2 linked regions of the Flexistipes sp. genome follow. The protein of the gene in region 2 binds, or shares a complex with, the protein of the main gene of each other region. Links are inferred from orthologs where the notes say so. Each region holds a gene or a part of one and is shown on either strand. Other genes may lie near its edges. The genes, in order: UMU13_RS01570 and uvrB.

Evidence for each region.
Region 1: the proteins of uvrB (region 2) and UMU13_RS01570 are in contact, whole or in part, in a crystal structure (PDB 7EGT), measured with the Thermus thermophilus proteins. The link is inferred for Flexistipes sp. from one-to-one orthologs. Residues at the interface, in WP_096411307.1 of Thermus thermophilus: Glu23, Leu25, Arg26, Asp27, Gly28, Glu29, Arg30, Phe31, Arg55, Glu326, Asp327, Phe328, Glu379, Ser382, Gln383, His398, Gly400, Arg401; in WP_096412145.1 of Thermus thermophilus: His654, Arg656, Phe657, Gln666, Asp668, Glu669, Lys680, Arg681, Leu682, Ser683, Lys685, Tyr686, Ala687.

The regions. Positions count from the first base shown.
Region 1 is NZ_JAXKVW010000001.1:338,824-354,583, reverse strand. The notes cover bases 5,089-7,998. They hold UMU13_RS01570 (ATP-dependent helicase), read right to left. Parts: upstream 7,618-7,998; coding sequence 5,560-7,617; downstream 5,089-5,559. Other genes in these bases: UMU13_RS01565 (chloride channel protein), read right to left, coding at 7,906-7,998; gatC (Asp-tRNA(Asn)/Glu-tRNA(Gln) amidotransferase subunit GatC), read right to left, coding at 5,188-5,484; gatA (Asp-tRNA(Asn)/Glu-tRNA(Gln) amidotransferase subunit GatA), read right to left, coding at 5,089-5,166. Also shown: UMU13_RS01600 (rhodanese-like domain-containing protein), read left to right, coding at 1-454; mce (methylmalonyl-CoA epimerase), read right to left, coding at 1,410-1,811; Asp-tRNA(Asn)/Glu-tRNA(Gln) amidotransferase subunit GatB, read right to left, coding at 1,821-3,257; UMU13_RS01585 (gamma-glutamylcyclotransferase family protein), read right to left, coding at 3,269-3,676; more of gatA, read right to left, coding at 3,706-5,088; more of UMU13_RS01565, read right to left, coding at 7,999-9,648; glmS (glutamine--fructose-6-phosphate transaminase (isomerizing)), read right to left, coding at 9,651-11,480; bifunctional UDP-N-acetylglucosamine diphosphorylase/glucosamine-1-phosphate N-acetyltransferase GlmU, read right to left, coding at 11,483-12,889; UMU13_RS01550 (SRPBCC family protein), read right to left, coding at 12,917-13,369; UMU13_RS01545 (pyridoxal phosphate-dependent aminotransferase), read left to right, coding at 13,575-14,879; UMU13_RS01540 (YceD family protein), read left to right, coding at 15,095-15,613; rpmF (50S ribosomal protein L32), read left to right, coding at 15,616-15,760. UniProt on the Escherichia coli protein: A helicase with DNA-dependent ATPase activity. Unwinds DNA duplexes with 3'-5' polarity. Translocates on single-stranded DNA with 3'-5' polarity. Initiates unwinding more efficiently from a nicked substrate than double-stranded DNA.
Region 2 is NZ_JAXKVW010000004.1:76,802-92,650, forward strand. The notes cover bases 8,234-11,232. They hold uvrB (excinuclease ABC subunit UvrB), read left to right. Parts: upstream 8,234-8,744; coding sequence 8,745-10,721; downstream 10,722-11,232. Other genes in these bases: fdhD (formate dehydrogenase accessory sulfurtransferase FdhD), read left to right, coding at 8,234-8,748; UMU13_RS04535 (penicillin-binding protein 1A), read left to right, coding at 10,727-11,232. Outside these bases: UMU13_RS04485 (hypothetical protein), read right to left, coding at 161-1,258; UMU13_RS04490 (c-type cytochrome), read right to left, coding at 1,258-2,535; UMU13_RS04495 (histidinol phosphate phosphatase domain-containing protein), read left to right, coding at 2,903-3,565; UMU13_RS04500 (hypothetical protein), read left to right, coding at 3,566-4,129; iorA (indolepyruvate ferredoxin oxidoreductase subunit alpha), read left to right, coding at 4,136-5,902; UMU13_RS04510 (indolepyruvate oxidoreductase subunit beta), read left to right, coding at 5,929-6,498; UMU13_RS04515 (PHP domain-containing protein), read left to right, coding at 6,502-7,386; mobA (molybdenum cofactor guanylyltransferase), read left to right, coding at 7,401-8,012; more of fdhD, read left to right, coding at 7,972-8,233; more of UMU13_RS04535, read left to right, coding at 11,233-12,979; UMU13_RS04540 (two-component system sensor histidine kinase NtrB), read left to right, coding at 12,983-13,936; UMU13_RS04545 (sigma-54-dependent transcriptional regulator), read left to right, coding at 13,933-15,330; rnr (ribonuclease R), read left to right, coding at 15,323-15,849. UniProt on the Escherichia coli protein: The UvrABC repair system catalyzes the recognition and processing of DNA lesions. A damage recognition complex composed of 2 UvrA and 2 UvrB subunits scans DNA for abnormalities.

The sequences.
Region 1 (15,760 bases), on a different replicon or contig from region 2:
TTATTCAGGAGGACTTCCCGGCTGGAAAAAGAATGGTCACCCCACCACAAAAACCGGTGGTACAATTGAAAAGGCCGAAAAAGAAGATGAAGCGGAAGCTCTGAAAGAAGGAAAAGAAGAAGGTACCATTGACAAAGAATACTTTAAAACTTTGATCGATGACAGACCTGAAAACATTCACATTGTTGATGTGAGAAGCCCCGAGGAGTTCAAACAAGGACACGTTAAAGGAGCAATCAATATCCATGTGAATGAAGTTTACAAAAAAGGTTGTGATTACGTAATCAATCAGCTGCCTGAAGACGGATATGTGGTATTTATGTGTTCTGCAGGCGGCAGATCAAGTGAGCTGTACTACGCCTTGCAGGACATGTGCGGCTACAAAAAGATGGACAGACTGTATTATCTGGATGCACATGTTAACTACGAAAGCGGTAAATGCACAATCAAATAGACACACTATATCAAACTATATACCAAAAAAAGGCAGCCATTTGGCTGCCTTTTTTATTATAAAAAACTTATACGAGACTTAAGAACTTTGCACAAGTTAGGAAGCGCGGCTTCAGCCGCGCAAAGATGTATTGAAACCCGTATTTTCAACCTTGCGGGACTGAAGTAATGTATACCACTAGCATCGGTCGAAGACCGATTAGCAGCTATGTAAATAGCTAAATTGAATGTTTGACAACATATTTACCAGCCTCCGGCTGGTGCTACCCCCTTCCGAAAAAGCATAAAAGCATATTATTCAAAACTCTCATAGTATTATTTGACTAGAGACCTCTCCGCTTCGGTCGCCCCCGTTAAATATCAGCTTCGCTGATTGCCTGCGGCATTTAACCAGGCAAGAGGTGACAATTTTTTGAATAGCATTCGCTATGGGCGGATAAATAGAATGTTAAACATATTTACCAGTCTAAAAGACTGGTGCTATCCATAGGCATCCTTGCGACCACACATTTAACGCCTTAAGTACGCGGGAGATCTTTGAACAAGTATTTTACCCCCTGAATGGATCCTCGCAAATACTTATAACACTGGCATCACCCCAAAAATTATATAAAAGTTTTGTTTTACATATACTTAGCTAATATGAAACTGATTTCAATGTAATTTGCAAAAATGAAGCAGCCGATGTCGAATGTGTTCCACATATTTACCAGCCTTTCGGCTGGTGCTAGAGAAACGTACTGCCGGTTAGTGGTCACACCCTGTGTTGGAAAGTAAAGTGGATAAATATTTGCAAATAAAAACAATTATGAGGGGAGGGTGTAGACGGTTAGCGGCAGTAGTTTCGAGTTTCGGCTGCGAAATGCGTGCAAATTACATTGAAAAATATTTGCACTACGAAAAATGGGGTGACGTCAGTTGTAACAGGGACAAGTACAAAATTTGACTTTCTAAGATTAATCTGCTGGTTGTGAAAGTTCGGTAAGGACACCGTTGGCAGATTTCGGATGAACAAATGCCACCAGCTTGCCATGTGCCCCTTTTATCGGCTCTTCATTTATCAGCTTCATTCCGTCCTTTTTCATAATATCAAGGGACTCAGAAACATCGTTTACTTCATAACATAAGTGATGAATGCCTTCCCCTTTCTTATCCAGGAATTTGGCAACAGGGCTGTCTTCACTTGTGGGCTCAAGCAGCTCAACGTTGGAGTCTCCCAGTTTGATAAATGCGACCTTCACTTTTTGAGACGGAACTTCTTCATAAGATTCCACATTAACACCCAAAGTCTCATAAAACCTAACTGCTTCTTCCAGCGACTTTACTGCTATCCCGATATGATCAATCTTTTTCAGCATATCAAACCCCTAACTGCTTAATTTTGCTATCAGCTGATTAACAAGCTTCGGATTTGCCTGGCCTTTTGTTTTCTTCATCACCTGCCCCACAAAGAAACCCTGCAGCTTTTTCTCTCCGTTTTTAAAACGCTCCAGCTCATCGGGGTTTTCTTCAAACACCTGTTTTACAATATTTTCCAGCTCGGAACTATCGGATATCTGGGCAAGATTTTTCTCTTTAACAATTTCAGCGGGAGCTTTCCCGCTCTCAAGCATGATTTCAAAAACATCTTTAGCTATTTTACCGCTGATTGTGTTATCGTCTATCAACTTTACAAGGCCGGCAAGCATGGAAGGATTTACTCCGATATCAAAAATATCGCAGTTCCTTTCGTTAACAACTCTTAAAATTTCCGACATAATCCAGTTGGCTATTATTTTGGGATTGTTGTGGCTTTTTATACACTCCTCAAAATAATCGGCATATGTTTTAAAAGAAGTAAGTACATCCGCATCATATTCGGGGAGACTGTATTCCTTTTTAAAACGGGCTTTCCTTTCATCCGGCAGTTCAGGCAGGCTTTCCCTGATCCGCTCAATCCAGTCATCATCAACTTTGACAGGTATGAGGTCGGGATCCGGAAAATACCTGTAATCATGTGCTTCTTCCTTGCTTCTCATTGCAACCGTTATGTTTTTGTCAGGATTCCACAATCTCGTTTCCTGAACGATATGACCGCCTTCGTTTAAAACCTTGGTCTGACGCTTAATTTCATATTCTATTGCTTTTTGTACGTTTTTAAAAGAATTCATATTTTTGATTTCTGTTTTTACCCCGAATTCCTTTTGTCCTTCAGGACGTATGGAAATATTGGCATCGCATCTTAATGAGCCTTCTTCCATATTACATTCGGAAACTCCGGCATATTGCAGTATAGCTTTCAGCTTCTGCAAATAAGCTTTTGCTTCCTCACCTGTTCTCATATCAGGCTCACTAACAATCTCAATAAGCGGAACCCCTGTTCTGTTTAAATCCACATAGGAAGCGGAATAATCGCCGAGATTTTCACCGTGAATGGATTTGCCCGCATCTTCCTCCATGTGAATTCTGGTGATACCAATTTCCTTGGAATAGTCCTCAAGATTGATTTTCATTTTACCGTTCAGGCATAAGGGAAGCTCATACTGTGATATCTGATAACCTTTTGGCAAATCCGGATAAAAATAGTTTTTCCTTGCGAAAACACTGGATTCCTGAATTTCACAGTTGAGAGCCAGTCCGGCTGTCATTGCATATTCCAGAGCTCTCTTGTTAAGCACCGGCAGCACACCCGGCATTCCCAGGCAAACCGGACATACATTGCTGTTCGGCTCTGCTCCAAAGTTGGTGGAACATGAGCAGAATATTTTTGTATTCGTTCCCATCTGAACATGTACTTCCAGTCCTATCACAGCCTCATAATTCATCTATAACCTCACTACAGTTTTAATTGTTTGTTATTCCACTCCTGCATATCCAAATAGGAGATGTAACTCATATCTCCCTTATAAATATACACCCAGGCAGTGACTTCTTTGGGCTCCTGATTAACAGAATCATCGCCGTTGGACGGCAAAACCCACAATGTCTTACTAACTCTATCCAAATATTTTTCAACATTATCCAGCACCAGCAGAACATCTCTCACATTAAAAATGGTAACCAGTTCACCGTATACCACTGAATCTTTATCCTCCAGCAGCGCCGGAAAAGTTCCTTTATACATAGCCATTCTGCCGTAAGTATAAGCCCTGTTCTTAAAAAGAACATTCTTTGCATACATACTGTAAAACGGTCCGTCCGATTTCAATGAACCGTAAAAGAATATCTTATCGATAAAATTCATCCGCTGATTCCCCATTGAGCATCAATTTTTTATTCAAATTCCGTAGGTATTTTTGTGTGCCAATCCGTATTTTTCTGGTAACAATCTGCAATTTCGAGGATCTTAGCCTCATCAAAATAGTTACCGAGAATCTGCAGACCTATGGGAAGATTATTGCTGTCAAAACCGCATGGTACTGAAATGCCGCATCCGCCGAAAAGGTTCAGTGAAAGGGTAAAAATATCACTCAAATACATACTCAAAGGATCCTCCACCTTTTCGCCAATTTTGAAAGCAGTTGTCGGGGAAGTAGGCGCAACTATTGCATCAACTTTTGCAAAAGCATCAAGGAAATCATTTTTGATAAGTGTTCTGACTCTCTGAGCCTTCAAATAATAAGCATCATAGTAGCCGGCACTTAACACATATGTACCGAGCATTATCCGCCTTTTAACCTCGTCACCGAATCCTTCTGAACGGGTTTTCACATACATTTCAGACAAATTTTCAGCCTCAGCTCTGTATCCGTATCTGACACCGTCATAACGGGCCAGGTTACTCGAAGCCTCGGCCGTGGCAAGTATATAATAAACAGCCACTGCGTAATCTGTATGGGGCATACGTATGTTGATAATTTCCGCACCAAGGGATTCAAGATGTTTTATGGCGTCTTTTACAGATGCTTCAACTTCCGGACTCAGCCCCTCTTTGAAATATTCCTCGGGGACGCCGATTTTTATCCCTTTCAAATTATCAAGTTTTTTATCATAAGGTTCGAACGAATTTTTGGAAGCCGAGGTGGAATCGTGATGGTCATGTTTTCCGATAATTTTCATCAGTTCCACACTGTCCTGAACATTCCATGTCATCGGACCTATCTGATCAAGACTTGAAGCAAAAGCAACCAGGCCGAATCTTGAGACTCTGCCATATGTCGGTTTAAATCCGGCAATACCGCAAAAAGAAGCCGGCTGTCTTATCGAGCCCCCCGTATCACTTCCCAGGGAAGCGGGAACCAAACGAGCGCTCACTGCAGCTGCGGCACCACCGCTCGAGCCGCCGGGGACCCTATCAATATCCCATGGATTTTTTGTTTTGCCAAAATAGGAGGCTTCACAGGATGAGCCCATGGCAAATTCATCCATATTAAGTTTCCCGAGTATAATAAAACCTTTTTCTTTCAGCTGCTTTGCAACAGTTCCGTCGTAAACGGGATCAAAATTTTCCAGGATATGCGACGAACAGGTGGTTCTCAGCCCCTTAGTCACCATATTGTCTTTCAAAGCTATCGGAATTCCCGCCATCGGCGGCAGTTTCTCACCGTTACGTCTTTTCACGTCAATTTTTTCCGCTTCGGACAGTGCATCCTCATTTATGGAAACAAAAGATTTAAGCTTGTCATCATATTTATTAATTCTATCAAGATAAAACTGTACAAGTTCCTTTGCAGAAATTCTTCCGTCCTCCAGATAAGACCTCAATGTCTTCAGATCTGCATTCAGTAGATTCATCAACAACTCCTGTAGATTTTATTAATTTTCAATAACTCTGGGTACCTTGAAGTGTCCCTGCTCTTTATCCGGAGCATTCTTGAGCGCCTGCTCATTGTTAAGCTGCTCTTTTTGCTCATCTTCCCTGAAAACGTTCGAGATATCAAGGGCATGCGAAGTGGGCTCAACATTGGAAGTATCCAGCTCGTCCAGCTTATGTATATAATCGAGAATATTGTTGAGCTCATTGGTAAAGCGCTCAGCTTCCTCTTCGGAAAATTGCAGTCTGGCAAGATCCGCAATATGCAGCACATCTTTTTTATCAATAACTTTTGACATCCTCATCCTCCGCTTTATTGATCATCAGGAAAATCTATTTTACGCAAAATTTACAGGGTGTAAACCAATAAGTTCCTAAAATATTTCCAGACTTTCAGCAAGCATTTTTTTAAGCCCTGAACTCTGGAAAAAAACATCCGCCTTTACCTTGTCCCCCGCTCCTTTAACATTAAGGACAACCCCTTCACCGTATTTGCTGTGGAATACTCTTGTATTGGCTTTTAGCTTTTTTCCGTAATCTCCCGGAGAACTGATGTCAGACTTCAGCTCATCCAAAAACATCGAAGGTCTGCAAAACTGTCTTTTACCGTAGACCATACGGGTGTTGGTATGAGTGAAAACAAGATTGCTTTTGGCTCTGGTAATCCCCACATAGCAGAGCCGCCTTTCCTCTTCCAGCTCCCACTCATTATCCATGGAGCGGAACAAGGGAAACAAACCCTCTTCAAGGCCCGTCAGAAATACTGATTCAAATTCCAGCCCTTTTGCCGAATGAAGGGTCATGAGACTTACGGAATCACCGGCACTTTCATCTGTGGAAGTTGTCAGTGTTGTTGTGGCAAGAAACTCAGACAAGTCCGGTTCGTCATAACTTTCATCAAAAATTGCAGCTGCATTAATAAGCTCATCGATATTGTTTATGCGTTTGTTTGCATCATTCTGTTCTTCAAACTGTTTCAGATAATTCCCATAGGAGCTTTCGTTCAAAATAACCTTAATCTTGTCCGCTATATTTTCAAACAGCTGCATCTCATCAAGGATATTGGTATAAAATTTTAAACTGGCGGCGGTCTTCCCCTTTGAAACAGAGGCAATTTCTTTTGCTGCTGATATAAGATCCGAACCGTTGCCGGTTGCATAATCGATAATTCTCTGAATAACTACGTTGCCTATTCCCTTGGGCGGATTTTTGGCAGAACGCTTCAGAGCATCTATATCATATGGATTGTCCGAAAGCTTTAAATATGCCAGAATATCTTTTATCTCCCTTCTGGAGTAAAAACTGATACCCCCGATAACTTTATAAGGTATCCCCCTTCTGTTAAGCTCCACCTCAAAAGCCCTCGACTGAGCATTTGTTCTGTAAAGAACAGCTATTTCGGCAGGAGATATTCCCTGATCCAGCATAAGCTCAATCTCATTAATAACAAAATTTGATTCATCCTGCTCATCATGACATTCTTTAACCATGATATTTCCCATCTTATGGATCACCGGGGAAAGATTCTTGCCTTTTCTGTAATTATTGTTTGCAATAAGTGTATTGGCTGTAAACAGGATATTGGGTGAACTCCTGTAATTTTCGGTAAGCTTTATTGTTTTAACATCAGAGAAATGTTTTTCGAAATCGAGGATATTTCTTATTTCTGCACCGCGCCATCCGTAAATGGACTGATCATCGTCCCCCACCACACAAATATTGCCATATTCACCTGAAAGCAGCTTTAAAAAGAAAAACTGTATATAGTTTGTATCCTGATATTCATCCACCATGATATACCGGAAAATATTTCTGTAAAGTTCGAGCACTTCATAATTTTCCTGAAAAATCCTGATAACAAGAGCAAGCATGTCATCAAAATCCACAAGATTTGCAAAAGAAAGATACTGCTGGTAGGCTTTAAAAACATCAGGAAATCTGTGGATGAATTCTTCCGGCTCTTTATCCTCCACATATTCAATAGTGTTTTTAAAACTGCTTATCAGCCAGAGATACTGTTTCGGGGGATATTTTTTACTGTCGATATTCAGTTCTTTCACAATACTTCTGAGGGCTGAAAGCCTGTCATCCTGATCAATAACTCCAAAGCCTTTTTTAAACTCAGTTTTATGCGTCTCCCGGCGCAGAATTCTCAAACATATGGAATGGAATGTGCCCATCCACACTCCTTCAGCTCTTTCTCCCACAAGGTTTTTAAGACGGGATTTCATTTCCCAGGCTGCTTTATTGGTAAAAGTAACCGACAGGATATTGTTCGGGTTAACACCGATATTATCAATCAGATAAGCAATCTTATGGACAATTACCTTTGTTTTCCCCGTTCCGGCTCCGGCTATCACAAGCAGGGGTGAGCCCGTATATTCAACGGCAGCCTTTTGTTCTTTATTCAGTCTATCATTTGAGTGAGGCATATATCTCCCTTAGAGATTTCTCACTTCGTCCGAAATGACACAATATATCGCTTTATCGCAACATTGTCATCCCGAGCGAAACGAAGTGGAGTCGAGGGATCTCCCCTTTTATATATTATTAATTCAAGTTTCGCACTTGCACCTATTGTAAGTCTTTGCGAGGAGTGCTAACGACGAAGCAATCTCTCTTTTTTTATTATTTTGAGATTGCCACAACCCTGTTTCCACAGGGTTTCGCAATGACCGACCTAAGTGCGAAACTTGAATTATTAATTTCTGCGAATCTCATTAAACACTCGTTGCAAGAGCTTTATTATAGGCTAAAATTATATCACTTCTTCTCAGCAATCCTTCTACCTTAAAATTGCCGTTTATATTTTCCACAACGGGCAGTGCCCCCAGATCTTTAATTCCCAGCTTTTTTAGAGCTGTGGCAAGACTGTCCTCAGGGTAAACGTATATCAGGTCATCTTTTGTGCAAATCTCACCTGCCACAACAATTTCCTCCAGCCCCTTTTCAAACATCACATTTTTTATATTATCTAACGACATAATGCCTGTCAGATATCCTTTATCGTTTAACACCGGATAATAAATATGATCGGCTTTCTTTATACCCTCGGTGATCTCTTTGAAATTGGAGCTTTCTTTAAAAGTAACAATATCCCTGAGCATTACATCTTCAACTCTTATTTCGGATAGTACTCTTTCTTCAGTGCCCTTTCTGATATTGATACCTTCCTTGGCAAGAATCCAGGAAAAAATAGATTCTTTCTCCAGCCAGTTGGCAGCAACATTTGCAATAATCGTTGCAAACATTAACGGCAAAATGATTTCATAACTCTGGGTAATCTCAAAAATTATAAGTATAGCAGTTAAAGGGGCTTTTATGGTTGCACCGAGCATAGCGCTCATTGCCACCAAAGCATAGGCACCGCTGGAAGACGTAATACCGGGAAAGGCAGCATTAAAAATCCCCCCCAAAGCTCCGCCTGTTGCAGTTCCTATAAAAAGTGCAGGGACAAACAAACCACCGGATCCACCGGATCCCAGAGTCAGAGATGTTGCAAGGATTTTAAGAAACACAATAACTAAGAGAAAAAGTCCCACCTGATTCGAAGCAAGAATTTGGTTTATTGTGTCGTAACCGACACCCATAATTTCACGTGAGTATATGGCCAGTATGCCGAGCAGCAGCCCGCCCAAAGCAGGCTTTAGAAAAGAAGGTATGCTCAGATTGTCAAAGGTTTCTTCGGTTTTGTAAAAAAAACGTATAAAAAAAACACCGACTACGGCACAGGCAAAACCCAACACCATATAAAGGGGCAGCTCCATAAAATGTCTCAGATGATATTCCGGCGCTTCAAAAGTTACCACATTGCCCAGGTGTCCCCTTGAAACGACAGTTGCAATAACGGAAGAAATGATAATCGGACTGAATGTTCTGATACCGAATTCGCCAAGCAACACTTCCGCTGCAAACATCGCCCCGCCGATAGGTGCATTAAAGGTTGCCGCCAGTCCGCCTGCCGCTCCGCAAGCAACAGCCGTTTTCATCCTTCTGGTGGAAAAACCGAATATTTTTCCCACACCGGAGCCCAGTGCCGAACCTATATGTATAATGGGTCCCTCTCTTCCTGCGGAACCTCCGGTGCCAAGTGTAATCGCAGAAGTGAAACTTTTCACAACAGCTACAAAAGGACTGATTTTTAAATTGAGGGCTATTGCCTTTATAACATCCGGCACACCGTGCCCCTTTGCAGATTTAAAAATTAGGCCGGCCATACCAACTATCAATCCGCCCACAGCCGGAATAAGAACAATCTTATATATAGGGGTGTGAATGAGCGTTTCTAAAAGAAACTCCTCTTTTGTCCCGTAGAAAAAATCCTGAACAATACCTATTAAATACCTGAAAATAATGTTACCGTAACCGGCAGCTACACCGATAAGTACAGCAACACCGGCCATATACATATCTTCGTGTTCGCCAAAAAAGCTGTTCAACCACCCTTTGGCTTTTTGTATCATTATCACTCCACTGTCACGCTTTTTGCCAAATTTCTCGGCTGATCAACATCATTACCCAGTAAGCGGGCACAATGATAGGCGAAGAATTGTGTAACAACTGTATTTAAAAAGACACTGACCTCTTCGGATGTTCCGGGAATACTGATAACAGCGTCACATTTGTCCGCAAGATGGGTATCATTTTCCGTAACAGTTGCAATAACGATACCGTCACGAGCCTTTACCTCTTCGATATTAGAAACAATCTTATCATACACCCGGGATTTGGTTGCCAAAGTAAAAACAGGCATATTTTCATCTATAAGTGCAATAGGACCGTGCTTCATTTCGCCGGCAGGATAGCCCTCTGCATGTATGTATGATATTTCTTTAAGTTTAAGAGCCCCTTCGAGTGCAACAGGATAATTAAGGTGCCTTCCTAAAAAAAGAAAATCTTTATAATCTTTAAAATCCTTTGCAATATTTTCAATTTCACTATCTTTATTCAACACATACTCCATTTGCTCGGGGACACCGAGAAGGCTGTGTATATATTCACTTCTTGATTTATCGCTCATCGTATTTCTGATCTGACCTAAATAAATGCCAAGCATATACAGGCAGGTTATCTGTGTTGTAAACGCTTTTGTTGAGGCAACACCGATCTCAGGTCCGGCATGGGTATATATCACGCCGTCTGCTTCCCTGGATACTGAAGAGCCCAGAACATTGCAAATAGCCAAAGTACTGCACCCTTTTTTCTTTGCCATCCTCATGGCTGCCAGTGTATCGGCTGTTTCTCCGGACTGGGTAATGGCAAGGAAAATCACATTTTCATCCAGAATTGTATCCCTGTATCTGTACTCGGATGCTATATCCACCTCCACAGGTACACCGGCAAATTTTTCAAGAAGGAATTTGCCCACAAGACCCGCGTGCCAGCTTGTTCCGCAGGCGACAATGTGAATTCTGCTTGCATTCTTCAGTGCTCCGCTTATCTCATCCAGTTCAGGCAGTCTGATTAACGACTCTTCAAGAGAATACTTACCCCTCAGAGTATCTGTAACTGCCCTGGGCTGCTCATAAATCTCTTTCTGCATAAAATGCCTGAATCCGGCTTTTTCAGCCATGACCGGATTCCAGTCAATATATTTTTTATCCCTTTCAACTTTTTTGTGATTTTTATCATAAATCTCTATGGAGTCTTTCCGCAAAACTGCAATATCACCATCTTCCATAAAAATAAAATTCCTCGTGTGACTCAAAACAGCGGGAATATCACTTGCTGCAAAATTCTCACCCTCTCCTGCCCCCAAAACAAGAGGGCTGTCATTTCTGGCTGCTATAATCCTGTCCGGGTTATCTTCTGATATCACTGCAACGGAGAATGCTCCGTTCAGCTTGTTTGTAGCTTTCCTTACCGCCTCAAGAATATCGCCGTTCAGATAACTGTGTATCAGGTGAGCGATAACTTCCGAGTCCGTTTCAGACTGAAAAACATACCCCTTATCAGTCAGCTCTTTTTTCAGCTGAAGGTAATTTTCAATAATACCGTTGTGAACCAAAGCAAGGCCTTTGGAAACATGGGGATGGGCGTTGTAGGATGTCGGTTTCCCGTGCGTTGCCCACCGGGTGTGACCGATACCTGCTTTGCTGTTAAAATCAGTGCTGCTGGTTTTTTCTCTAAGATTCTTCAGTTTACCAACACTTCTTACCGTTTTTATGATATTTTCGGATTTATCAAGCAGCGCCAGCCCGGCGGAGTCATAACCTCTGTACTCAAGCCTCTCAAGCCCTTCCAAAAGGATATCGTAAGCATTCTTTTCACCTATATAAGCCACAATACCGCACATATCTATTTCTCCCTTGAATAAATTTGTTTGCGTTTTCTCACCCAGCCTTCTTTATTAACCTGCTCACTCCGGGAAATGGCGAGTGATTCATCAGGGACATCTTTTGTAACAGTCGAGCCCGCTGCAATCAAAGCATTTTTACCTATTTCCACAGGGGCAACAAACTGAACATCACTTCCCACAAAAACACCGTCGTTAATAATAGTTTTATGTTTACTGATACCGTCATAATTACATGTAATTGTGCCGCATCCAATATTCACATCTTTCCCTATATATGCATCACCCAGATAAGTCAGGTGGCTGGCTTTTGAGTTTTCATGTATTTCCGTTTTTTTCACTTCCACAAAATTGCCGATTTTATTTTTCCCGTACAGTTTGCTTCCCGGTCTCAAATGTGCCATAGGCCCCACTGAAGATTCTCTGCCCACAAAAGATTCTGTTATAACACAATTATCTTTTATTTCACAATAATCTTCCACCACACTGTCGGCTATCCTGCATCCCGGATAAACAACACTGCCTTCTCCAATTTTGGTTTCACCTTTTAGGGTTACATTTGGATGTATCGTAACATCGTTTTCAATCTCAACCGAATTATCGCAGTAAAAGCTGTCCGGATCTATTATACTGACGCCGTTTTTCATATATTCACAAGCACGCTTACGCCAGATTAATTTTGAAGCTTCTGCCAGCGCAGCTCTGTCGTTTATCCCGAGAAATTCCTCTTCTGCTTCAGCAACAAAAATACCGGCACCATCTTTGACAATATCGGTCAGGTAGTATTCCTCCTGTGCGTTATTATTGTTAATATATTCCAGTCTCCTGAAGAGTTCCTTTGACTCGGCGAGATATATACCTGTATTAATTTCCTTCAACTTCTTTTCATTTAAGTTTGCATCCTTTTCTTCAACTATTCTGATTACAGATCCGTCTGCTCCTCTGACTACTCTTCCGTAACCTTCGGGATTTTTCTTTTTTACACTCATAAAATTTACAGGAGAATCCGAACTTTCAATAAAAGCTTTTAAACTCTCCCTGCTCACCAACGGCATATCCCCGCAGAGGATAAGAATCTTACCGTTATAATTTTTAAGGGTGTCCTTCGCAGCCAAAACAGCATCCGCCGTTCCTTTCTGCTCTTTTTGAAAAACAAACTCTGAATTATAACCCTGCAGATGAGACTGAATATCCTCAGCCGCCTCTCCCAGAACAACGACAGTCCCGTCTGAGCAAACCGCAGAAGCAGCTTCCATCACATAATCTATCATAGGTTTGCCTGCAACATCAAAAAGAACTTTCGGTTTCTTTGATTTCATCCTTGTCCCTTTTCCTGCAGCCAAAACAAGAGCTTTAACGTTCATCTTTTCCCCCATTGCAAATTTATCATTTATTAAAACATTAAGCATTATAAATCAAGGATAGAGGTATTTTATTCAAAATAACTTTTTAAGAGTCTCAAACCGGTAATTAAAAATATTTTCAAGTCTTTTCCTTACAACAAACCTGTTCAAAATATCACCTATGATACCAAAAGGCATACTGTAATGAACCTCGTCGGTCATAATAACACCGTCTCCGCTTTCTTCGAAAAAATGCTTGTGATGCCAGAATTTATAAGGACCCAGCCTCTGCTCATCAACAAAGAAGAAAGGCTCTGAAACGTGTGTAATTTCAGTAACCCAGGACGTTTCAAAAAAAGCAAAGGGAGTAATTTTATACTCTATAATCAGGCCGGGAAACATATTTCCCGGAAGATCAGAAACAACACGGAAGCCAAGCCATGCCGGTGTAATTTCCGCAAGTTTGCCCGGATCGGAGAAAAAATTCCAGCATGTTTTAATATCTGAATTAAGATACTGAATCCGCTTTAACCGATAAAGTGCCACATATGCCCCGTCTAATTATTCATACAAACCTTATAGCAAACAACCCGGTAAAGATAAATATATTTAACAATTTCCTTGATTTAACACACAAATATGTTAAAAAACACATCCACAGGCTATTATAAGCAAATTATATATAGAAATTAACACAAAATTGTAATATGGTTTGAGATTCAATTACCAACACAATTTGACGGAGAGGAAAATGCGTTTTGATATAGCAAAAAGCGGCAGCGGGCTCACTTATGAAATAAGAAATATAGTGAATGTCGCAAATGAGCTGAAGAAAAGAGGCGTGGATGTAATTTGGGAGAATATCGGTGATCCGGTGGTAAAAGGGGAAAAAATTCCTGAATGGATGAAAAGCATCCTTTCCGAAATTATGGAAGACGATTTGAGTTTCGCCTACTCCCCGACAAAAGGAGTGCTAAGCACAAGGGAATACCTGGCCGAAAAGGTGAACAAAAGGGGAAAGATAAAGATAACACCTGAAGATATTATCTTCTTTAACGGTCTTGGCGACGCAATTGCAAGGGCATACAGTTCCATAAGGGTGGATGCAAGGATTATAATGCCGGAACCAACCTATTCCACCCATTTCATGGCGGAAGTTCTGCATGCTTCGTTTCCTCCGAATACATACAGACTTAACCCTTACAATAACTGGAAACCCGATATAAACGAACTTGAGAGAAAAGTAAAAAGCCATAACTCAATTGTCGGAATACTGGTAATCAATCCTGACAATCCGACAGGTTTCGTTTATTCGGAAGAGACATTAAAAGAGATAGTCAGAATAGCAAAAGAATACGACCTGTTTTTAATATTTGATGAAATATATCACAACATAACATACAACGGACATAAAACTGTTCAGCTATCTGATATTATAGGAGATGTTCCGGGAATAAGCATGAAGGGTATTTCCAAGGAATATCCGTGGCCGGGTGCCAGATGCGGCTGGATGGAAGTTTATAATATTGACAAAGATGAAAAATTCTGCAGATATGTCGACGCAATTCTGCAGCAGAAAATGTCCGAAGTCTGCTCCACCACATTCCCCCAAATGGCAATCCCCAAGCTTCTGGAGCACCCTGAATACGACAAATACCTGAAAGACAGGGTTAGACATTATGAAAAACTTTCAAACATTGCATACAATATCCTTAAAGACGTGCCTTATATAGTTACCAGCAGAACAAACGGTGCTTTTTACATGTCAATTGTATTTAATGAAGCCGTGTTGAACAACAAACAGACACTGCCCATAAATATACCGGAAATAAAAAGTTATGTAGAAAAACTCACCGGCGGCAATATCGAAATGGACAAACGATTCGCATATTATCTTCTTGCTTCTTCAGGTATATGTGTAGTACCGATGACATCATTTTTCACCTCTCTGCCCGGTTTCCGTATGACACTGCTTGAGAAAGATGTTGAAAGATTTGAATGGACGGTAAAACATTTAGCTGAAAATATTGTAAACTACATAGAATCCAGCAAATAGCAGCTATGATAAACAAATAGCCAAAAATCTTCGGCAGCTGTTAAATACAACCCCTGTTAAAATTTTTGGTAGTTGACAAGGCGTTCCCCATTCTCTATATTATCTGGCACTTTTCGATGGTATCGGCTGATATGTGATAAAATATTGCCGGAAAATTAACAACCGTTTTACGGTTGTTTCTATTTATCAATGAATGGAGATGTACAGGATAAATAATGCGTATTTACTTTGAAAAAATCCCCGAAGAAGGTTTGGAAATTAATTTTTCAGACAATTTTGAGACGAGTGAAAGCGTTTTTAATATCAACAGCTTCAACGGTACAATATATGCTGTTAATGAGAATTTTATATTAACAGGCAATCTAAATATCACCATCGAAGACAGCTGCGACAGGTGCCTTAAAAAATTTAAAGAAGATATAGATGAAAAAATACTCATAGAAATTGTCAAAGAAAGCAGCGCTGAGGCAGAAGCAGAAGAGATTGAACTTAAAGATGAAGATATGGGTCTGTATTTTGTAAGGGAAGACTACATAGATATGGAAGAAATCATTTCGCAGGAAGCGGTCTTGCTGAGACCTGTAAAAAGACTGTGCAGCCAAGATTGTAAAGGTCTCTGTCCGATCTGCGGAACCAATCTTAATGAGGAGACCTGCTCCTGTAAACAGGAAACAGATGACAGATGGGCGGATTTAAAAAAACTGCTGGAAAATAAAAACAGAAACGAGGTGTAAAAATGGGTGTACCTAAGGGTAAAACGTCAAAATCAAAAGTAGGCTCAAGAAGAAGCCATCACTCTGCAAAAACAAGACAAAGTGTAAAATGTGACAACTGCGGAGAGCTTAAGCTGCCGCACAATGTATGTCCTGCCTGCGGTTATT
Region 2 (15,849 bases):
TTCTAAGTAATTAGCAGCATTAGAATAAAAAATTCATTGCTTAAAAAGTTCCATAATATCAGTTATTTGGTTAGTGTTGCTGATTGGTTAACAGAGCGGATAAGTATATATTCCGCTCTGTTTATAATTCATTGGCTGTTTTTGCCGGAGACAGGAAAAATTATTTATTCTCCGGTTTTAACTCTCTGTTAATTTTGAAAAGTGTAAAACCTAATATTCCCAAAACTGCAACCAGCAGTACAAGGAATATTATAAAAATTCCCCATTGGGGGTTGGTTTCCATATTATAGATATTTACATATTTGCTGAAATAACCGTTTTCTATGGTTCTTCGGATAAGCACCATGAAAATTGTTATCACAACCCCCAGGCCTGCGAAAAGATAGATATTGTCTTTCTTTAGCAGTACCACAGCAAGAGCAGCCGCTGCAGCGATTAAGGCAATAATAAAAGAAACTGTTCCCAACAGACTTTCTCCCATTAAAAGCATCATTATTTCTTTTTCATGGGAAAGCAGAAGCCAGATTCCAACCGGTATTTGAGCCAGTGTTACAACAAAGAACGATTTTTTCCCGAAACTGTACATTTTTTCTTTCAGTTCCTTAGAAAATGATTTTCTCATTCTGGAGTACACCATGAGAAAAAGTCCGGCAAAAGCAGTAGCTGCAAACACAAAATGTATATACCTGGGCAAGAGTGTCGGAAGGTCAAAGAAAGCTCTTTTATTCAGATATACTTCTTTCCAGGCTTCAGGGTGCGTTGAAAGAACTGTGTTGCTAACAAGCATAAATGCCACATAAAGAAAAAGCAGTGCGGCAAGAACAATAAAAATAATTCCTTTGCCTCCGGAATACCTTATATACAGAGGCTTCATTTTGTACAGATAATAGAAATAGTAGGCAAAAATAACCGCAGCCAGCACAAAAAGCCATTTAAATGACAGCAGAAACGAAGAAGTATAAAAGAAATTGCCGTAAATTGTTTGCACGAACAGTAAAGGAGCGACACCTGTCGTCACTGTCAGTGATATATTAAAAGTGTTTAAATATCCTAACTCTTCGGCAATCATATTATAGTTGTTATCACCATAAATTTTCGAAATGTATTTGGAGCTGAGCAGCAATAAACTCCCGCCCAGAGTGAGATTAACAAAAATTATATGCAGGAAAAATGTGAAAGTCAGGAAAAACACAAATAGTGCAGGAGGGGATGATATTCCTATGGGGAGAAAAGAGGGAATTATATTTAAGCTTTCCATTATGAACCTCCGTTTACTTCTTTGTTTATATACGCTGCCAGCGCCTTTCTTTCCGTTTCCGTTCCCACAAAAGGCGGCATCAGGGGGTTGGAATCAAGCATTGTGAGGAAAAAAGCTAAATCCTGTTCACCCATACCCTGCACTTTTGGTTTCAGGGCATTATAACCTTCGATTTCATGGCAGCTCACACATTCCGCTTCAAAGACAGCCCTTCCTTTTGAGATTTTTGTATCCGGTTTGCCCAGCAGAGTCCAGTCGGCTTCTGAAAGGATGCCATCTTTGTTTAGTCTGCTGACCTCACTTTTCAATATTCCGTTGGCATACATATAGTCCATGATAATGAAAGGTTTTCTGGCACGTTCTCTGGCAAATTCATAATATCCGAAACTATAAAGTCCTGTTACCATCAAAATCACTGCCACTACAATGTTTATTTTCTTAGGAATTACAAAGGTGAAGAAAAGAGAAACAATTGCAAGACCGAGTGCAGTGAAAGATGCGTACCTGAAAAAGTTGGTAAGTATGGCATTGCCCCCGGATAGGAGTCCCTGTATATTTTGAGGCAGTGAGATTTCCCACCAGTAAAATCCGCCAAATGTCAGAATGAACCCTGCGGCAGCAAATACCCCGGAAAAGTGTCCGGCAGTTTTTTTAACCCTCTCATTTTTTGTAAAGGAGAGAACAAGTGTGGAATAAACGGCTGCCAGAATCAGGCTGATTCCAAATCTTCCCACAACCTGAGGCAGATAGCTGGCATTGAAGAATGCACTCCAAAATGTCCTGTCCGTATTCCATGTTCCGGGAGTAAGCTGAAAGGCTATTATCCCTGCGATAATAACAAGACTGAAAAATGCTCCGATGAAATACAGCCAGCCTATAAAGATATGTGTTTTATGGCTGATTTTGTCCCATGTATAGTAATACATAAGCAGAGCGGATATCTCCAGAACAAAAAATACCCATTCGCTGGCCCATCCCCACACAAAAATGGAAATTAAAGAGCCGGTTCCGGCCGGTGAAACCAGTGCAATACTGAACCATATCCCGACACCTGTCAGTGCCCCTAAAATAGCTGAGATAAAAAGTATTAAAGAGCTGTTTGTTTTTACAAATTTCAGTAGTTCCCCGTCTTCATTTTTCACAGCTTTCTGTTCTGCCAGCACCACATACAGCCCCATTCCAACTGCAAAGTGAGAAATGAAAACATGCAGTATTGCTATTGATGCAATCAGCTGACCTCCTGAAATATAAGGATGAATCCAAAAAGGAAAATCCATTGCTGCCTCCTTGCCAATAAATTTTTAACACTTCAAAAACAATTAAACCCACATCAGCTTTTTTGATAAAATATAATAACAAAAACCTGTTTGCAGTTTTTCTGCTTTAATTATATCTTATCACAAGGTTGATGCACAAGAATTAATTGTGAAAAAATGTAAAGAAAGGTATCATTTATAGTGAACTGGTGAGATAGTGAAGTAGTGAGGTAGTGAAATAGTTGATTTGGTTGAAATCGTTTAGAATGTTGAGTGAGCATATAATATTGAAATCAGTAGTATGTTAGCTAACTTTATGTGAATTTTGGAGTGATGCCAAAAAAACTTATTGTTGATTTTTAGTGAGTTTTGAATATTATTGAAGCTTATGTTTGAATACGATTTGCATACACATACAATATTTAGTGACGGCGGATTAGTCCCTGCAGAGGCGGCCATGAGGGCCGAGGCTTTCGGTTATAAAGGAATTGCTTTAACTGACCATGCAGATTTGACTAATTTCAGATTTATACTCGAAAATCAGCTCAGACTAAAAACAAAAATAAACTCAAGTAATCCCAACTTCAGCATACTTGTGGGTGTTGAATTCACGCACGTACAACCGGATGAAATTTACGAACTGAAGAATATGGCAAAGGAAAATGGAGCCGATATAATCATTGTGCATGGCGAAACAATTGTTGAGCCTGTAAAAAACGGCACCAACAGAGCCGCTATTGAAGCCGGCGTGGATATCCTTGCTCATCCGGGATTGATTAGTGAGGAAGATGCTTCAATGGCTGCCGAAAATAATGTTTATCTTGAAATAACAACAAGGAAGGGGCACAGCCTCACCAACGGTCATGTAGCTAAAACTGCACTTAAAACAGGGGCAAATCTCGTTATTAATAATGATTTTCATGAGCCGGGTGATGCCGTCACCTCTGATATGGCAGTTAAAATTTTAAGAGGCTGCGGACTGAGGGATGAAGAAATAAGAAAAACTTTTGAAAACAATAAATTTATTTTCAATTCCAAACTGGAGGTTTAAATGGCCAAGAAAAAGCAGCATAAGAGTGAAGAGGTACCTGTCGATAAGGTAGAGGCATTTCTTGAAAAAAACTTCAAAAAGATAATGATATCCATCGGAGGAGTAATCCTTGCCATCATAGTCATTTACGGTGTCTTTACCGTGATTCAAAGTAATAAACAGCAGAAAATCAGCAGATTAGGCCAGTATGAGCTAATGTTTCAAACGGATAATCTCGCCAGCCGGCAGGTTGAAAGTTTTCTTAGAGTAGGCACTGAAGTGGATGAAACTGCATCTTATGCCAGATACAGAGCCGCAAACCTCTACCTGAATGCCGGAAATATTGAAAAAGCAAAAGAGCTTCTCAATAAAACCGGAGGCTCATATAAAGAATTGGCTGATAGCCTCCTTTATGATCTTGGGGAAAGCATAAATTTGTCCCAATATACACAAGGCTCTTATCTGGAAAGATTATGGGACTACAGAGAACTTTTAAAATCAGGTTATACACAAAAAAAGCTGGATCAATTTGCTAAAAACTATCCTGACAGCAGATTGCTGGAACTGTTAAAAAACTGGGAGTAGAAATTGATGACAAAACGTGTGTTGAGCGGCAATGCTGCAATAGCCAGAGGTGCTTATGAGGCAGGAATCGGCGTTGTAAGTTCTTACCCGGGAACACCAAGCAGTGAAATTACTGACAATATAAAATATTTTGATGAAATATATTCCGAATGGGCTACAAATGAAAAAGTGGCCATGGAAGTTACCATCGGCTCAAGTCTCGCAGGAACACGGTCAATGACATGTATGAAGCATGTCGGGCTGAATGTGGCATCAGATCCTTTAATGACTTTGAGCTACACCGGAGTAAATGCAGGTTTGGTTGTAGTTGTTGCAGATGATCCCAATATGTTCAGCTCTCAGAACGAGCAGGACAGCCGTCATTATGCAAGGTTTGCAAAAATACCTATGCTGGAGCCTGCCGACAGCAGCGAGGCCAAGTATTTTGTTCAGAAAGCGATGGAAATATCAGAAAAATACTCCACTCCTGTTCTACTCAGATCGGTTACAAGACTTTCCCACAGCATGTCTGTTGTTGAACTCGGCAGCAGAAAAGAAACTGAACGAAAAGAACTGGAAGTCAATATTCCGAAATGGGTCATGGTGCCGGCCAATGCACGTAAAAGGCATTATTTTGTGGAAGACAGACTTGAACAGATTCAAAGTGATTTGAATCACAATTTAAGTGATTTTATACACGAGGAAATAAACAATACAGACATAGGGATAGTTTCCTCCGGGATTGCCTATCAATATGTTAAAGAGGCTTTACCAAAAGCTTCCGTTCTTAAGCTTGATATGGTTTATCCTCTTGCTTTAGATGGGATAAAAAAGTTTGCCGGGAAAGTGAAAAAACTTTTTGTGGTTGAAGAACTTGATCCATTTATAGAAAATGAGCTGAAGGCACACGGTATTAATGTGGAAAACTTGAACAGATCACTTATGGGTGAGCTTTCTGTTGAACGTTTAAATGATATATTTTCTGAAAAAGGATATGTCAGCAGAAACTATAAACCGCTCTACAGTGATATCAATGACAAGCTGCCTCAACGTCCGCCGAATATGTGTCCCGGTTGTTCCCACAGGGGTATTTTTCATGCTATAAATAAACTGAAACTGTTTGCCGCCGGAGATATAGGGTGTTATACGCTCGGTCTTCTGCCTCCGTTGTCTGCTATGCACTCTACAATCTGTATGGGTGCCAGTGTATCGATGGCACATGGCATAGACAAAGGCTCCAATGGCGAATATGCCAGAAAATCAGTAGCGGTAATCGGCGATTCAACTTTTTTGCATACAGGTATTAACGGACTTATAAATTCTTTTTACAATTCCGGAACATCAACTGTAATTATTCTTGATAACAGAATAACAGGGATGACAGGACATCAGCCAAACCCTGCCACAGGTCTTTCGATAAAAGGTTCTCCTGCTCCTCAGGTTAACATAGAGGTGTTGTGCAGGGGTATGGGAATCAGTCATGTGAAAGTGGTGGATCCTTTTAATGTTGAAGAATGCCTGAATACCCTTAAGGAAGAAACAGCCAGAGAGGAATTGAGTGTAATAATTACTAACAGACCGTGCATATTTGCAGATAAAAGTGTTATTTCAAGTCCGTACTACATTCTTGAAGATAAGTGTACAGGATGCAAAGCATGTGTGAGACTGGGTTGCCCGGCTATTCTATGGGACAGCGAAAAGAGACTTGCATTCATAGACGAAACACTGTGCACAGGATGCGGGCTTTGTCCGAAAGTCTGCAAATTTGAAGCTATAAAAAAACGCGGCGAATAAAAAGTGGCAGAATTTAAGGAGTTTTCATGAAACTTGATATATTAATGGTTGGTGTCGGCGGACAGGGAACAGTTTTAGCCAGCGATATCGTCTGTGATGTGGCTTTATCTGCAGGCTATGATGTGAAAAAAAGTGAAATACACGGAATGGCACAGAGGGGTGGGAGTGTTGTCAGCCATGTTAGAATTGGTGAAAAAATAGCTTCGCCCGTAATTCCGGTGGGCAGTGTGGATATACTGGTATCTTTTGAAAGGATGGAATTTTTGAGATATCTTGAATATATAAATAAAAGAACCAGTTTGATACTTAACAGCGGCAGAATTCATGCGCCGGGTACTGCAGGCGGAGAGGAAGAATATCCTGAAAATTATGTGGAAGATAATATAAAGAAATTTAACAAGAGTTATATGATAGATGCATTTGATTTGGCAGAACAGGCGCTTAACAGAAAAGTGACAAGTACAGTGGTTTTAGGTAAGCTTGCCACATTGCTTCCTTTTGAAAAACAATATTGGGAGAATGTAATAAGCGAAAAAGTTCCTCCAAAAACCGTTGAATACAATTTAAAGGCTTTTGATCTGGGGTTTAATGCCTGATATATGATAATTGATCTGCATATACACTCTAACTGTTCATCCGACGGTGAATATTCTCCTGAAGAAATATTAAAATATGTCAAACAGAAAAATATAGAATATTTTGCAATAGCCGACCATAACACCATTAGCGGATATAACAAGTTAAAAGGCTTTAAAAGGGACATTGGTACCGTTATGATACCCGCTGCAGAATTTTCAACCTTCTACGGTGAACATGAGGTACATGTTCTGGCTTATGGTATAACCTCTGAAGATGAGGCTCTTCATAGCGTATTTGAAATAATAAATGAAAATAAACTAAAGCAGGCTCATGCAAGGGTAAAAGCCCTTAAGAATCTGGGGTTTAAGATAAGTTTTAATGATTTGATGAATTATGCAGTTGGCAATGTCCCTTCCGGAGTAACATTTCTCAATACGCTGCTGAAAAATGAAGATAATAAAACTTTGCTTTCAGAATATATTGAAGGGGAAAAATCATATTCGCCCTATACAAGTTTCTATTTTGATTTTTTCGCAAAAGGCGGTTTAGCTCACGTTCACGTGCCCCTGATTGATATCGGAGAATTTTTTGACAAAATGTACGGCAGAGCTGTTTTTTCAATGGCACATCCAATACTTAATCCCGGCAATATAATGCCCGATTTGTTTGATTTTCCTTTTGACGCTGTCGAGGTGTTTTCCAGTTATCACAATTCCGTGGAAGTAAGATTCTTTCGGTCAGTTGCTGATGAAAATAATTGTTTTTATACCGCAGGCAGTGATTATCATGGTCCCAATGTTAAGCCCAATATTTTTATGGGGGTGGACTGCAGTTTAAATCCGGCTATAATAGAAAAATTACTCGAAGTAATAGACCGGAGGAATCTTTATCTATATAATCTATAAAGGAAAGGCAGATTATGGAAGCAGGCTGTGAATTCTCTGTTGCAATACTTGCCGGCGGTCAGAGCAGACGTTTTGGACAGGATAAAACCCTGACGGCTATTAACGGCAGAAGTCTGACTTCAATTCTGGCTGACGGCCTTTCAGATTTATCTGATGATACAATGGTTATATGCAAAAATCCCGGCAAATTCAGCGATTTAAACAATGTGAGATTACTTGCCGATGTTTATGACAAACAGTGTCCGTTGGTTGGGATTATTACTGCATTATTAAATTCCAAATACGAAAAGGTTTTTGTTGCCTCGGCTGATACTCCTTTTGTTCAAAGGAAGCTTGTAGAATATATGTCTTTAAAAGACGGGGATGCAGTTCTCCCGAAAACTAATAATAAGATACATACATTGACGGGGTTTTACAGTAAATGTCTATTGACTAATTTGAAAAAGCAATATTTTAAAGGTAATTACCGCATTATTGATATGATGGATGAGATTGACGTCAGATATGTGGATGAAGAAGAGTGCAGGCAGTTTGATGAGAATATGCTGAGTTTTATCAATATAAATACAAAGAAGGATTACAAAGATGCAGTGGAAATTCTCAAAAAAATTGGTTACACGCTGTAAGACAATCAGGTATGACGGCACATTCGCTGAAGAAGAATCCCTTATTATCAAAGAAATAAGGCACAATATTCATGTAAACGGAGAGTTTTTTGCATCTGTTATGCTTATTCCTGAACAGCAAAAGGAATTTACATATGGGTTCCTATTTACTTCCGGGATAATAAACACTTCGGATGATGTAGTTAATTACAGGATGTGTGAAAATTATAACATATATGTTTATCTAAAAGATCCGAGACCGTTGGGCAGCAACTCCACGTGGACCATTACATCCGGATGCGGCGGCGGCAAAGTGCTGGATAAAACATATGATGACATAAAAACAATTGATTCAGCATTTAAAATCAGTGCCGCAGATATTTTGAATCACTTCGGGGTTATGGAAAAAGAATCCGATTTGCACAGTGCAACCAGGTGTGTCCATAAGGCTTATTTTGCCGGTTCTGATGGTGACTGTTTTACATCTGATGATATAGGCAGACACAATACTATAGATAAAGTTGTAGGCGGTATTGTTTTGAAAGACTTATCAAGAGACGGTATCTTGATTTCGACGGGCAGATTAACCTCTGAAATGATACTAAAATGCAGCCGTGCAGAGATTCCGATCGTTGTTTCACGCACTGCTCCGTCTAAATTGGGGATTGATTTGGCAGAAAAGTCCAATATGACACTGGCCGGGTTAACCGGTAAAAAAGGTTTCACTGTATTTAATGATCCGGGAAGGATTGAATGACTTTTGATTTGGTATCGGACTACCAGCCCACCGGTGATCAGCCGGAGGCAATTTCACAGCTAGTCGAAAATTACCGTGACAACGTCAAAAGAGAAGTGCTTTTGGGTGTCACAGGCTCCGGCAAAACATTCACCATGGCAAACGTTATACAACAGCTTGAAGTTCCGACACTGATTATTGCTCACAATAAAACGCTTGCTGCCCAGCTTTACGGCGAATTCAAAAGATTTTTCCCTGATAACGCAGTGGAATATTTTGTGAGTTATTATGATTATTACCAGCCTGAGGCTTATGTCCCCCAGTCTGATACATACATAGAAAAGGATTCTTCCATTAATGACAACATAGATAAAATGCGCCATTCAGCCACAAGAAGTCTGCTCGAGCGAAGAGATGTTATAATTGTTGCAAGTGTATCATGTATTTATGGATTAGGTTCTCCGGAAGCCTATTACGGAATGCTTGTCACCCTTGAAACCGGCGATGACCGGAGCATGGAAGAGGTGTTGCAGAAACTGGTGGATATACAATACGACAGGAATGATTATGATTTTCACAGAGGTGTTTTTCGTGTTAAAGGTGACACTGTTGAAGTTTTTCCGTCGCATGAGGACAGTTTAGCTTACAGAATAGAATTTTTCGGTGATGAGGTGGAAAGGCTTTCCGAATTTGACCCTATAACGGGGAAAACAATAAAGGAGAGACCGAAAATTGCCGTTTACCCCAATACACACTACGTGACATCCGCTGTGAGTGTGGATAAAATTATAAAACAAATCAAATCCGATCTTTTGGAGCGGACAGCTATACTCGAAAAAGAAAACAAACTTGTTGAGGCCCAGAGGCTTACTCAAAGAACAATGTACGATATAGAGATGATTGAGGAAACGGGGTACTGCAACGGTATCGAAAATTATTCGAGATACTTCGACGGGCGCAATCCGGGAGATACTCCGCCGACACTGCTTAGTTATCTCCCCGAGGATTCACTTGTGATTGTGGACGAGTCACATATCACAATTCCTCAGGTCAGGGGGATGTTCAAGGGTGACAGATCCAGAAAGTCAACACTTGTGGAGTTTGGTTTCAGACTGCCTTCAGCTCTTGACAACAGACCGCTTAGATTTGATGAGTTTAATAAAAGGCTGGATAAGGTTTTATATGTCAGTGCAACACCCGCTGACTTTGAAATTACTGATTCCGGCAATACTGTTGTTGAACAAATCATCAGACCCACCGGACTTATGGACCCGGCAATCGAAGTTAGGCCGGCAAAAAACCAGGTGGACAACTTATACAGCGAGATTAACAGTATTGTTGAAAAAGGCGAAAGGATTCTTGTGACAACTCTTACAAAAAGGATGGCTGAGGATCTGACAAGATATTATAAAGAGATGGGGTTAAGGGTTGAGTATTTGCATTCGGAAATTGATACTCTGGAGCGGATAAAAATAATCAGAGAGCTGAGGCTTGGGAAGTTTGATGTGCTGGTGGGTATAAATTTGTTGAGGGAAGGGCTTGATATTCCCGAAGTAAGCCTTGTTGCAATACTTGATGCTGACAAAGAAGGTTTCCTGCGTTCTGACAGATCCCTTATACAGACAATAGGCCGCGCAGCACGTAATGTAAACGGCAAAGCTATTTTTTATGCAGACAAAATGACGAAATCGATGAAATTCGCTATTGAGGAAACAAACAGAAGAAGAAAAAAACAGCAGTTATATAACGAAAAACATGGAATAACACCGGAAACGATAAAGAGTGAGATAACAAATATTCTGGACAGTATTTACGAGAAAGACTATGTAACAGTTGAGGTTGAAGATGATGCCGTTGAGAGACTGCTGACCGGTGACAGGAAAAAAGACATTGAAGTTATGGAAAAAGAAATGTATAAAGCATCAGAGGAACTTGACTATGAAAAAGCAGCGAAAATCAGAGATATGCTGTTTGAATATAAGGCAAAAAAATAAATAAAATGAAAAAATTTCTTTTATATACCGGCATACTGCTTGTCGTCTTGACTTTATCGGTAACTATTGGGCTTGGTGCTTATTTCTTTAAGCTCAACAGCGAACTGCCGTCCATCAAACAACTGAAAGATTTCAAATATAAACAGCCCACCATTTTATATGGCAGAGACAATAAAACTATTGCAGAGCTCGGCAGCAAAAGAAGATATCCGGTTAGTCTTGAAAAAATTCCTGATAAACTTGAAAAGGCTTTGATTGCAGTTGAAGACAGCCGTTTTTATGAGCACGACGGGATAGATTTAAAGGGAATTGTCAGGGCGTTTTTTGTAAATCTTAAAGCAGGACGCATTGTTGAGGGAGGAAGTACATTAACTCAGCAGCTTGTCAAAGTTATATACTTAACTCCGGAAAGAAAACTTAAGCGGAAGGTAAAAGAGGCTATTCTGGCCTACAAAATAGATAATTATTTAACCAAAGACAAAATTCTGGAGCTGTATCTGAATCAGGTATATTTCGGCAGAGGTGCATATGGAGTGGAAGCTGCAGCACGTTTTTATTTCGGCAAACATGTATCCGATCTTACCTTAGCAGAATGCGCAATGATAGCAGGACTTCCGAAGGCACCCGGATACTACGCTCCGCATATTAATCCGGATGAAGCCAAGGAAAGAAGAAATCATGTGTTATACAGGATGTACGAAGAGGGCTTTATAACAGAAAATGAATACAATCAGGCATCACAAACAGAAATAAAAATTATTGACGAAGCCCCCAACATGAGAAGAACAGCCAGCTACTTTGTGGACTATGTGATAAGCAACCTTGAAAAAGAGTTAAATATAAATGACTTGGAAAGCAGAGGCTATAAGGTTTATACTACTTTGAATATGAAATTTCAAAAATTAGCTGAAAAAGCTGTGAAAAAGAATTTGGCCGAAGTGACAAACAGACAGGGGTATTTCGGCCCTATAGGAAATGAAAGCGAAAGTGATATTGATAAAAAACTTAAAGATATCTCATATATAACAGAAGAGGGGAACTACATTGTTGCCGAAGTATCCGAAGTGGGCAGATATAAGGCTGAAATAAAAATTGATAACAATACAGCAAGCATTTTTCTTAGAGACTGCAGGTGGGCCCACCCCTATAAAGGGGACAGCAACAGGCTGGATGACTTGAGAACAATTATAAAAGAGGGAGATTATATCCTGGTAAAAAATACAGGTGCTGAGAAAGAACCTTATTATGAGCTTACCCAGGAGCCTCAGGTTGAAGGCTCTTTTATGGTTATAAATCCCAAAACGGGTGCAATTCTATCCATGGTTGGTGGCTATGACTATGAAAAATCCATGTTCAACAGGGCGGTGGATGCTAGAAGACAGGTGGGAAGCTTATTCAAACCCGTGGTCTATTCCGCAGCGATGGAAAATGGATATAACCCCATGTCTCTGGTATTTGACGCACCTATTATAAAAACCATGGAAAATAAGAACGAGTTCTGGCGGCCTGAGAATTTTGAAAAGGAATTTTATGGCTTTACAACATTGAAGAAGGCACTTACCAAGTCCAGAAACGTTGTTACAATTAAACTGGCTGATCAGATCGGTGTTTCCACAATAAAAAATTATGCTGAAAAATTTGGAATAACCTCAGACCTTGCAAACAATCTTTCGATAAGCATTGGCTCAGGTGCAATTTCGCTGAAAGAGATGGTTTATGCATATTCGGTCTTTCCCAATATGGGAGAAAGAATGAAGCCTTTTTATGTAACCAAAATGGTTAACAGAAGCGGCGAGATAATCTATGAACAAAAGCCGACAGTTGCAGAAAGGACGCTGAAACCTGAGACTGCCCAGATTATGACGGATATGCTGATAAATGTCATAGAAAACGGAACCGGCCGCAGGGCCAGTCATATTCACCGTGTAATGGGAGGTAAAACAGGTACGACAGATGACTATATCGATGCCTGGTTTGTCGGATTTACACCTAATTTAACTATCGGCAGCTGGACGGGATTTGATGAATATAAAACTATCGGTAATCTGGAAACTGGTGCAAGAGCTGCACTACCGGCATGGATTGATTTTACCGAAGATGCCGTTAAATACAGGGACTATGAAGTAATGCCTTCAACGGATAACGTTTACTATTACAAAGTGGACAAAGAAACCCACAAGATTACGGACAGTTACTCCGAGCAGTATTCCTTTGAACCGTTTTACAGAAACCCGGAAGAGCAAAAAGTTGTTAAATAATTTATGAACAATATAAATAATGACCTGTTCGACCATTTTGATCTTTTGGGAATGCCTCTGATTGCAATTGAACAAAATAAAATTGCCCAATATAACAGCAGCGCTGAGAACCTTTTCCCAAAATTCATCAAGTCAGGTATTCATGATATCCCCTATTTTCTCAGCAGTAAATTGGCGGGAAATGAAAAACTTATCCACATAAATCAGGAAAAATTTTTCATTAAGTCCACTGAGTATGAAAGCACGGTTTATGTCATTTTGTTTCCAATGGATGAAATTTTTGCTGAATATAGCAGTTTTTTTGATATAAGCTCCTTTTTGCATGAAATAAAAAATCCTCTGACTGTGATAAATGGAACGGTTCAGCTTCTAAAAAATAAGAGTAAAGATAGTTACACGCTTAAATGTACTGAGATAATAGATAATGAATGCAGCCGGCTGGAAAATTTTGTGGATGAATTCGGTTTTATTCTGGATATAAATCTTAACTACAGGGAATTTTATATTTTGGAATTTTTTGAAGAAATGCTTGCCTCACTCCAGGTTTTATTTAAAAATGTCAGTTTTTCTACAGAGATTTCAACCGATTTAAAAAAAATAAACGGCGACAGGGACAAGTTGTACAGGGCATTTTATAATATTATAAAAAATGCCTGTGAGGCAAATCCGGAAGGCAATATTAAAATATTTTATACGATAGACACCACAATTAAATACAGAGATTCAAATAAAAAACGATTGTCATCGATGGCAAAATTTACTATTATCGATGAAGCCGGAGGGATTCCTGAAAATATCCGCAACAAAATTTTTACTCCATTTTTTACGACAAAAAGCAAGGGAAGGGGATTGGGACTTATTATAGCCAGGGAAATTATTGAAAAGCATAAAGGCAGATTGAGTTTTGATTCCCAAAATAATATAGGAACAGTTTTTACAGTGTTATTGCCGATATGAATGAATTTTTAAAAGTACTGGTAATCGATGACGAAGAAAATATTTTGTGGTTACTTAAAGAAGGGCTGGAGAATGATTTTATCGAAGTCCTGACAACCACAAATATTGAACAGGCAGCAAATATCCTTGAACGTGAACACATAGATGTTTGTCTTGTGGATATATTTCTGGATAATGCAAACGGTATTGAGTTGGTTGACAGATGGAAAAAGACTTATGCCGGAGTAAATTTTATTATTATGACTGCACAGAATACCAGCTCCAATGTTATCAACTCAATAAATGCCGGGGCACTGGACTTTTTCCCGAAACCTTTTGATCTGGAGAAACTTCGGAATAAAATACTTGAGATATGCAAAAAGACAGAAGCTGAATCCACTGTGGGCAAGGAATTTGTCTATGATTTTCAAACTTCCAGCCAGAAAATGCTTGATATCTATAAATTAATTGGACGAATTGCCAAAACAAACATAAATGTTTTGATACAAGGAGAAACAGGCACGGGTAAAGAAGTACTTGCAAGAATGATTTATGAGAAAAGTAATAGAAGTGACAAGCCTTTTGTGGCTATAAATATGCCTGCAATCCCTGATGAACTTATGGAAAGTGAGCTATTCGGGCATGTTAAAGGCTCTTTTACAGGAGCTGTAAGTGATAAAACAGGAAAGTTCGAGCAGGCGAACGGAGGAACAATATTTCTGGATGAGATTTCCGAACTCAATTATTCTTTACAGTCGAAACTGCTGAGAATACTGCAGGAGCGGGAACTTAACAGGCTCGGGTCCAATAAAACCGTAAAGCTGGATCTTAGAATTATTGCAGCAACCAATAAAAACCTTGAGAATCTTATCAAACAGGAGAAATTTCGCGAAGACCTTTATTACAGACTTAATGTCGTATCCATGGATATTCCACCGTTAAGGGAGCGCAAAGAGGACATCCCCTTCCTTGTCAATCATTTTCTTAAAAAATACAGAGATTTGAAAGGTGAAGTACTGTCTATAGGCGAAGATGCCATGGAAAAAATTAGAAAGTACACCTGGCCGGGGAATATCAGAGAGCTTGAAAATGTCATACAAAGCTCAATAATACAATCATCCGGAAGTGTTATTACAGTTGACGATCTTCCTCAGAAAATTTCCAAAAATAATGTCCTGAATGGTTACAGCGATTCTTTGTTTTCCCAGCTTTACAAACTGGCACAGGATATTATAGATGCAGAAAATCTTTCCCAAAAAAATATGGCATTTGACGAATTCTGCCGTATAACGTTAAAGCCTCTTTTTGAGGCTACATTGATGGAAACAGACGGAAACAAGTCCCTTGCGGCTAAAATCTTGGGTATTAACAGAAATACACTGAGAAAAAAAATAAAAGAGTTGAATATTGAGTAAAACAAAAAAAGAAATTTTAGAAAAACTGAAAAACCTGGGCAGACCTCTTAATTTAGACGAGTTGCAACAGGCATTGTCAATCGAAAAGAAAAATCTCCGTAAGGTCTTAAGATCCATGATCATTTCCGGAGATATTGTCAAGCTGAAATCCGGTAAATATGCACTAACAGATGATCTCAATTTGCATACGGGTTATGTAGACGGGCATCCCGACGGCTACGCCTTCTTTGTGCCTGAAAAAGAAGATATGCAGGATTTGTTTATTCCTCCCAAAAGATTAAATGGTGCCGTTCATAAGGACAGAGTGGCAATTAAAATTGAGAAGTTTAAAGGTAAAGAAGAAGCGCATGTGGTGAAAATTCTTGAGCGCGGTTTCAAACGGATTGTCGGGAGAGTGGAAAAATCCAAGTACTTTGCTTATGTTGTTCCTTTTGTGAAGAAATTTTATGGAGATATTTATATCCCCAACAGATTTTCCAAAAAATTAAAAACAGATGATGTTGTGGTTGCCGATATTAT